DNA from 2 places in the Nonomuraea salmonea genome. Region 1 is predicted to be linked to the other one. Evidence: predicted binding sites of a transcription regulator. Region 1 holds the regulator's gene; the other holds the start of a gene.
The links. Region 1 encodes HrcA, which represses chaperone genes, less so after heat shock. Its sites were predicted from a motif close to TTGGCACTCTCNNNNNGAGAGTGCCAA; they were not measured.

Region 1 (4,192 bases):
TGCGGCTGAAGAGCACGGCGGCCGCCGCCACCCCCGCCGTGGACGTGCGCAGCACCGTAGGCCCGAGCAGCACCGGCTCCGCCTTGGCCGCCCTGAACCGCTCCAGCTCCTCCTCCGAGACCCCGCCTTCCGGCCCCACCACCATGACGACGTCGCCGCCCGCCGGCAGCGCCACGCCCGACAGCGGCTCGGCGGCCTCCTCGTGCAGCACCAGCCCGAGCGCCGCCTCCGCCAGCAGCCGCTCGACGCTTGCCGTGGAGGCGAGGTCGGCCACCTCGGGCAGGTGGAAGCGGCGGGCCTGCTTGCCCGCCTCGCGCGCGGTGGAGCGCCAGCGGCCGAGGGCCTTGGCGACCTTGTCGCCCTTCCACTGGGTGATGCTGCGGGCCGCCGCCCACGGCACGATCACGTCGACGCCGGCCTCGGTCATCATCTCGACCGCCAGCTCGCCCCTGTCGCCCTTGGGCAGCCCCTGGACGACCACCAGCCGGGGCCGCGGCGGCTCGACGTCGTAGCGGTGCAGCACCTCGAGCCGCAGCGCGTCCTTCAGCGCCTCGCGTACGACGCACTCGGCCACCCCGCCCGCCCCGTCGGTGAGGTCGACCCGCTCACCGGCGCGCAACCGGCGTACGGAGGCCGCGTGCCGCCCCTCGGGGCCGTCGAGCGTCAGCTCGGGCCCTTCGAGGTGCGCGCTCAGGAAGACCGGAGCCGTCACCGGCCGTTGAACGCGTCACGCAGGCGGGAGAAAAAACCCTGCTGGCCCGGTGCGAACTTGCCAGGCGGGCGCTCCTCACCTCGCTGCCTGGCCAGCTCGCGCAGCAGCTCTTCCTGAGCCGCGTCGAGACGGCTCGGCGTCTCGACGTTGACGTGGATGAGCAGGTCGCCCCTGCCGGACTCGTTGAGCCGCTGGACGCCTCTGCCGTACATGGTGATGACCTGGCCCGACTGCGTGCCGGGCCGGACGTCGATCTCCTCGGCGCCGTCGAGGGTCTCGACGGTCAGCACGGTGCCGAGCGCGGCGGCCGTCATCGGGATCTGGACGGTGCAGTGGAGGTCGTCGCCGCGCCGTTCGAAGATCTCGTGGGGCCGCTCGACGATCTCGAGGAACAGGTCGCCGGGCGGGCCGCCGCCCGGGCCGACCTCGCCCTCGCCGGCGAGCTGGATGTGGGTGCCGTCCTCGACGCCCGCGGGGATGCGGACCTTGATCGTACGGCGGGTGCGCACCCGGCCGTCGCCGGAGCACTCCTGGCAGGGGTTGCGGATGATGGTGCCGAAGCCGCCGCACTGCGGGCAGGGCCGCGAGGTCATGACCTGGCCCAGGAAGGACCGTGTCACCTGGGAGATCTCGCCGCGCCCGCTGCACATGTCGCAGGTGTCGGGGTGGGTGCCGGGCGCGGTGCCGGCGCCGTGGCAGATGTCGCACAGCACGGCCGTGTCGACGGCCAGCTCGCGGGTCGTGCCGAACGCCGTCTCGCGCAGGTCGAGCTCGACCCTGATGGTGGCGTTGCGGCCCCTGCGGGCACGTGAGCGGGGCCCCCTGGCACCGGTGGCGGTGCCGAAGAAGGCGTCCATGATGTCGCTGAACGGGAAGCCCGCTCCGAAGCCTCCCGCGCCGGCGCCCGCTCCCGCGCCGCCGCCGAAGGGGTCGCCACCCAGGTCGTACATCTGGCGCTTGTTCGGGTCGGACAGCACCTCGTAGGCCTGCGTGATCTCTTTGAACCGCTCCTGCGTGTCAGGATCGGGGTTCACGTCAGGGTGCAGCTCTCGGGCGAGCCGGCGATACGCCTTCTTGATCTCGTCCTGACTCGCGTCACGGCGCACCCCGAGGGTGGCGTAGTAGTCGCTGTTTGCCACTTATCGACCTCTTATGATGCAGCCAGGATCTGGCTGACGTAGCGTGCCACCGCGCGTACGGCGCCCATCGTCACGGGATAGTCCATCCTGGTCGGCCCCAGAACGCCGAGCCGGGCCAGTTGGTTGTCGCCAGAACCGTATCCGGTCGCGACGATGGATGTGCCCCTCAGGTAGGGGTTTTCCGAGCCGATGCGCACGGTGAGCGCGGACGGGGTGTCTGAGGTTGTCTCGCCGAGCAGCCGCATGAGGACGACGTGCTCCTCAAGCGCCTCCAGCACGTCGCGCAGGCCGGTGGCGAAGTCGGCGCCGGCGAGGTTGGCCGCGCCGGCGAACACGATCTTCTCGTCGTGCCGCTCGACCAGCGTCTCGAGCAGCACTGAGAGGATCGTCGCCGCGGCGGGCCGGTCTTCGACCGGGAGTCTTTCCGGCAGGTCGGCCACCAGCTCGGGCACGCTGCTCAGGCCGCAGCCGTCGAGGCAGGCGTTGAGCACGGCGCGCAGGTTGGCGATGCGGTGGTCCTCCACCACTTCGGGCAGCTCCACCACGCGCTGCTCGACGCGGCCGGTGTTGGTGATCAGCACGAGCATGACCCGCCGGTCGGTCAGCGGGACGAGCTCGACGTGCCGGACCGTCGAACGGTTGAGCGTCGGGTATTGCACGACCGCCACCTGCCTGGTCAGCTGCGCGAGCAGCCGGACCGTGCGGGTGACGACGTCGTCGAGGTCGACCGCGCCGGCGAGGAACGTCTCGATCGCCCGCCGCTCGGCCCCCGACAACGGCTTGACCTGCGAGAGCCGGTCGACGAACAGGCGATAGCCCTTGTCCGTCGGCACGCGGCCCGCGCTGGTGTGGGGCTGGGTGATGTAGCCTTCCTCTTCCAGCGCGGCCATGTCGTTCCTGACCGTCGCCGGGGAGACCTTCAGATTGTGACGCTCGGCCAGCGCCTTGGAGCCCACCGGTTCGTTGGTGGACACGTAGTCTTCGACAATGGCCCGGAGCACCGCCAGCTTCCGATCGTCGAGCACGTGCTCACCTCCTGCCTCTGTCCCTTACAGGAACGTGGTGTCTAGCACTCTGTGTTCCCGAGTGCCAAGTGTACGGCTCTCGCCCACAAGGTGCGATAACACCGCGTCCCAACTGCTGTCTGGCTTCCTGTGAGCGACAGGCCCCACACTTGCCCTCATGACCGACGATTCCCGGCCCCCGGCGTACGGCCCGCCGCCAGGCTACGGTCCGCCCCAGTACGGACCGCCCCCACAGGGACAGCCGCCGCAGGGACCACCCCAGTACGGGCAACAGCCTCCGTTCGGACAGGGGCCACCGCAGTACGGTGACCCCGCTCAGTTCGGCCCGCCATCTCAGTACGGACAATACGGCCAACAGGCCCAATTTCCACCACGAATCGACTCCAAAGCCATAAAGCCCAGCCGCTGGTGGCTGGTGGCCGTCTGGGGCGTGTTCGTGGCCTGCCTGGCGGCCGGCGGCGTGCTGTTCGCCACCGGCCTGGGCGGCGCGACCGACCTGGTGCCCAAGCAGACGTTCGCGTCCGGCGAAAGCGTCACGGTGACGGTCGACCCGGCCGAGAAGCCGGGCGTCTACCTCGCCAGCGACACCGCCGTCACCTACGACTGCTCGATCAGCGGCGAGGCCAAGCTGGCCAAGACCCCCGACCGGCGTACGGTGTCGGCCGGCGACGCCGTGTGGGAGCAGTTCCTGGTGATCAACGCGCCGGCCAAGGGCGACTACCAGCTCACCTGCGTCAACCAGGAGGACGCCACCGTGCGCTACGGCGTCGGCCGCGACTCCTACTCCGTCGTGAACGGCGTCGCCGACGGCCTCATCGCCCTCGTGGCCCTGCCGGGCGCCGGGCTGCTCGCCGCCATCGCCGGCACGATCGTCGTCCTCGTCCGCCGCAGCGGCGCGCGGAAGCGCCTTGCAGTGAGCGGGTGATTTGCTACGGTCCCCGTGTGTACGAGGGCGATGTACTGGCGGGAAATTGGCGGCGGCCGGGCAAGGGCAAGATCCCCAAGGTGCCCGCGGAGCCGGACCTCGTCGTGGAGGACGCCGACAGCGGCTTCTGCGGCGCCGTGGTGGCCTGTGACAAGGAGGCCGTCACGCTGGAGGACCGGTTCGGCAAGCGCCGGCTCTTCCCGCTCGCGCCCGCGGCGTTCCTGCTGGAAGGCCGTCCCGTGACCCTCGTACGCCCCGCCGCCACCGCCCCCACCGGCCCTCGGCGCAGCGCGTCGGGCTCGATCGCCGTCGAAGGGCTGCGGGCCAGGGTCGCCAGGCAGAGCCGCATCTACGTCGAGGGCGTCCACGACGCCGCCCTCGTCGAGAAGAT
Region 2 (4,192 bases), on a different contig from region 1:
TCGCCCACGGCGTCCACGTGGTCGCGTACGGCCTCGACGTGCTGCGCGAGGCCCTCCGCCCACATCGGCGGCTTGGCGGAGATCTCGTCGAGCCGCCCGCTCACCGCCTCGATGGACCCGCTCAGCCCGCCCAGCTCCCGCTCGCGGACCTCCCGCAGCAGCCATTCCATGCCCTCCAGGCGCTGGCGGATCTCGTCGAGCACCGCGCCCTGGGTGCGCTGCTCGTAGACGTGGTCCTGGGCGGCACGGGCGAGCAGGTCCCGCATCCTCTTGGGGACGACGTCGGCGTTGTACGCGCCCGATTGGAGAAGGGTGGTGTGGTTGGAATGGTCCACCGAAAGCTCCTTCGCTCGCCGACGGACTGCCGCGCAGTGGTCGGGTAGGTCCGGTTCAATATCTGAAGAGCGAGAACGCGGTTAACCGCAATAGGGGGAGAACTCCCGCCCGCCCACCTTAGCCTTTCGATCAAGGTCCGTCAGGGCTGAAGTGAAAGATCGAGGAAAGCGATTCGATGGCCGAATTTGGCGATTCAGGCAGGTGAGGAGGGCTTGCAGAGGATTACCGAGGGTTTGTCGAGAATCCTGGTCAGGGCGATGACCATGGTGTTCTCCCCGCTGAGCCGCAAATCGGCACGGAGGCGCTCGATGTCGACGGCGGACCCGCGCTTCTTGATGGTGACATTGCCGATTTGTCGGGCGCGGAGTGCGGCGCGGAGTTTTTTCAGAGAGAAGGGGATGATGTCTTCTATTTCGTATCTGGCGGCCCATGGGGTGTCCGCCGGGGCGTCGGACGTGACGTACGCGATCATCGGGTCCATCAGCCGCCCGCCGACCAGCTCGGCCACCTCGCCGACGAGGTGCGCGCGGATGGCGGCGCCGTCGGGCTCGTAGAGGTAGCGCCCTGGCGGGCCCACCTCGGCCGTGACGCCGGTGGCGGTCAGCGTGTGCCCGCCGGGCAGCAGGGCCGCGCGCCTGCCCGCGGTCACGCCGGCGCCCGTCCACAGCGTGGCCTCCTTGACCTCCCCCTTGTACGACACCCACTCGGCCAGCGCGCCCTCGGGGATGAACTCGTACGGGATGCCCGGCGCCACCTTGAGGCAGGCGAGCCGGGCGCGTGAGATCAGGTCGAGCACCACCGGCCAGGGCGGCGAGTACGCCATCGGGTCGAACGTCCTGCCCCTGCCCGTGCGCCGCGCCGGGTCGGCGAACAGCGCGTCGTACTCCTCGGGACGCACCTCGGCCGCGTCGCCCACGTGGACCGTCACCCGCTCACCCAGCCCGAACGCCTCCGCGTTCGCCCGCGCCACGGCCACCGTCAGCGGGTCGGTGTCGAACGCCGTCACCGTGCACCCGGCGCGGGCCAGCGCGAGCAGGTCGCCCCCGATGCCGCAGCAGGCGTCCACGACGCGGGCGCCGGAGGGCGGCAGGGCGGGCGGCAGGGCGGGCGCCTGGGTGGGCAGCAGGGCGGGCAGCAGGGCGGCGCGGTGGGCGGCGACCTCGGTGCGGGTGGCCTGTTCGAGCCCGTGCGGCGTGAAGAACATCCGGTCGGCGTCCGCGCCGAACTTGGCCCTTGCCCGCTGCCGCAGCCCCGCCTGGGTGAGCGCGGCGGAGGTGAGCGCCGCGTCGTACGTCTTGCGCAGGGTCGTGGCGGCGGCCACGGGATCGGCGCCCGCCAGCTCGCCCGCCTCGGCGAGCGCCCGCAGGCCGCGCGGGGTCAGCAGCTCCGTGAAGGCGTCGAGGTCCACGTCACCCGACGTTAGCGCCACGCCCGCCATCCTCAGGACGGGGAGACGCGCCTCGGGGGAGTCCTAAGGGCGGGGAGACCTGTGCGAGGTGGTGCGGGTAGGAGGTGTGCAGGTGGGTAGGGGCGGGTCGGCGTCGTGGTCCGAGCGGGCGGGAGCGGCGTGGCCGGTGGGGCGAACATTCGTGCACGTGGGAGACTGGACCAGGTCAACGGCCTCTTCCCGAGCTCTGATCGCTCTCAGCAGACGCGTTCGTGTTGACTGTCAAGCCCCTCTTGCATATGTTTCCTGTTGGCACTCTCCCCTTGAGAGTGCCAACGTGCGACGAGGCAGGTCTGACACCCGCGACGGCAGGCCCAGCTGGTCGCCTCTTCTAGATCATTCAAATCTGAAGGGGAGGTCCGATCGTGACGACCGCCACCAAGGTTCCCGTTAAGCCGCTCGGCGACCGCATTGTGGTTCAGCCGCTTGAGGCCGAGCAGACCACCGCTTCCGGTCTGGTCATCCCGGACACCGCCAAGGAGAAGCCGCAGGAGGGCAAGGTCCTCGCGGTGGGCCCGGGCAACTGGGACGAGGACGGCGAGAAGCGGATTCCGCTCGACGTCTCGGAGGGCGACATCGTCCTCTACAGCAAGTACGGCGGCACCGAGGTCAAGTACGGCGGCGAGGAGTACCTCGTGCTCTCCGCCCGCGACGTTCTCGCGATCATCGAGAAGTAGGCCGGATGTGTCGAGCCCCGGGCGCTCTTGAGGGCGGCCGGGGCTTTCGACGCTAGGAGAGGACTTTCAGACAATGGCGAAGATCCTGGAGTTCGACGAGGACGCCCGCCGCGCGCTCGAGCGCGGCGTGAACGCCCTCGCGGACGCCGTCAAGGTAACCCTCGGCCCGCGCGGCCGCAACGTCGTCATCGACAAGAAGTTCGGTGCGCCGACGATCACGAACGACGGTGTGACCATCGCTCGTGAGATCGAGCTGGAGGAGCGCTACGAGAACCTCGGCGCCCAGCTCGCCAAGGAAGTGGCGACCAAGACCAACGACATCGCGGGCGACGGCACCACCACCGCGACCGTCCTGGCCCAGGCCATGGTCCGCGAGGGCCTGCGCAACGTCGCCGCCGGCGCCTCGCCGCTGTCGCTCAAGCGCGGCATCGACAAGGCCGCCAAGGCCGTCAGCGACCGCCTGCTGTCGACCGCCCGCGAGGTGGCCGACAAGAAGGAGATCGCCAACGTCGCCACGATCTCCGCGCAGGACGCGCAGATCGGTGACCTGATCGCCGAGGCGTTCGACAAGGTGGGCAAGGACGGTGTGCTCACCGTCGAAGAGTCCAACGCCATGGGCATGGAGCTCGAGTTCACCGAGGGCATGCAGTTCGACAAGGGCTACCTGTCGGCCTACATGGTCACCGACCCCGAGCGCATGGAGTCCGTCCTCGAGGACGCCTACATCCTGCTCACCCAGGGCAAGATCTCCTCCATCGCGGACTTCCTGCCGCTGCTGGAGAAGATCGCCCAGACGAAGAAGCCGCTGCTCGTGGTCGCCGAGGACGTCGAGGGCGAGGCCCTGGCCGTCCTGGTCACCAACAAGATCCGCGGCACCTTCACCTCGGTGGCCGTCAAGGCCCCCGGCTTCGGCGACCGCCGCAAGGCGATGCTGCAGGACATGGCCATCCTCACCGGCGGCCAGGTCGTCAGCGAGGAGGTCGGCCTCAAGCTGGAGCACGTCGGTCTCGAGGTGCTCGGCACGGCCCGCCGCGTCGTCGTCACCAAGGACGCCACGACCATCGTCGACGGCGCCGGTGACGCGCAGGCCATCGAGGACCGCGTCAAGGAGATCAAGATTGCCATCGAGCAGTCCGACTCCGACTGGGACCGCGAGAAGCTGCAGGAGCGGCTGGCCAAGCTGGCCGGCGGTGTGTGCGTGCTGCGCGTCGGCGCCGCCACCGAGGTCGAGCTGAAGGAGAAGAAGCACCGTCTCGAGGACGCGATCTCCGCGACGCGCGCCGCGATCGAGGAGGGCATCGTCTCCGGCGGTGGCTCCGCGCTGATCCACGTCTCCAAGGACCTCGACGACCTCGGTCTGTCGGGCGACGAGGCGACCGGTGTCGGCATCGTGCGCCGCGCGCTGGTCGAGCCGGCCCGCTGGATCGCCGAGAACGCCGGCCTCGAGGGCTACGTCGTGACGCACAAGGTCGCCGAGCTGGAGGCCGGTCACGGCCTCAACGCCGCGACCGGCGAATACGGCGACCTCATCGGCCAGGGCGTCATCGACCCGGTCAAGGTCACCCGCTCGGCCGTCCAGAACGCCGCTTCGATCGCGGGCATGCTGCTCACGACCGAGGCGCTCGTGGTGGACAAGCCCGAGGAGGAGGCGCCCGCCGCCGGCGCGGGTCACGGTCACGGCCACGGCCACTGACCGTCCCTTCCTTCCGCTGACCGTACGGCCCGCACCCGC

Region 2: the regulator HrcA is predicted to act here: its motif matches at 2,033-2,059, upstream of groES (co-chaperone GroES).

The regions. Positions count from the first base shown of each region.
Region 1 covers NZ_JBHMCF010000042.1:90,324-94,515, reverse strand. The annotation lists gene ACFFR3_RS38535 (16S rRNA (uracil(1498)-N(3))-methyltransferase) at 1-712, opposite strand, end outside; gene dnaJ (molecular chaperone DnaJ) at 709-1,851, opposite strand; gene hrcA (heat-inducible transcriptional repressor HrcA) at 1,863-2,876, opposite strand; gene ACFFR3_RS38520 (hypothetical protein) at 3,292-3,801, shown strand; gene ACFFR3_RS38515 (DUF3097 domain-containing protein) at 3,819-4,192, shown strand, end outside.
Region 2 covers NZ_JBHMCF010000003.1:1,004,382-1,008,573, reverse strand. The annotation lists gene ACFFR3_RS05725 (apolipoprotein A1/A4/E domain-containing protein) at 1-335, opposite strand, end outside; gene ACFFR3_RS05720 (THUMP-like domain-containing protein) at 530-1,744, opposite strand; gene groES (co-chaperone GroES) at 2,149-2,460, shown strand; gene groL (chaperonin GroEL) at 2,534-4,153, shown strand.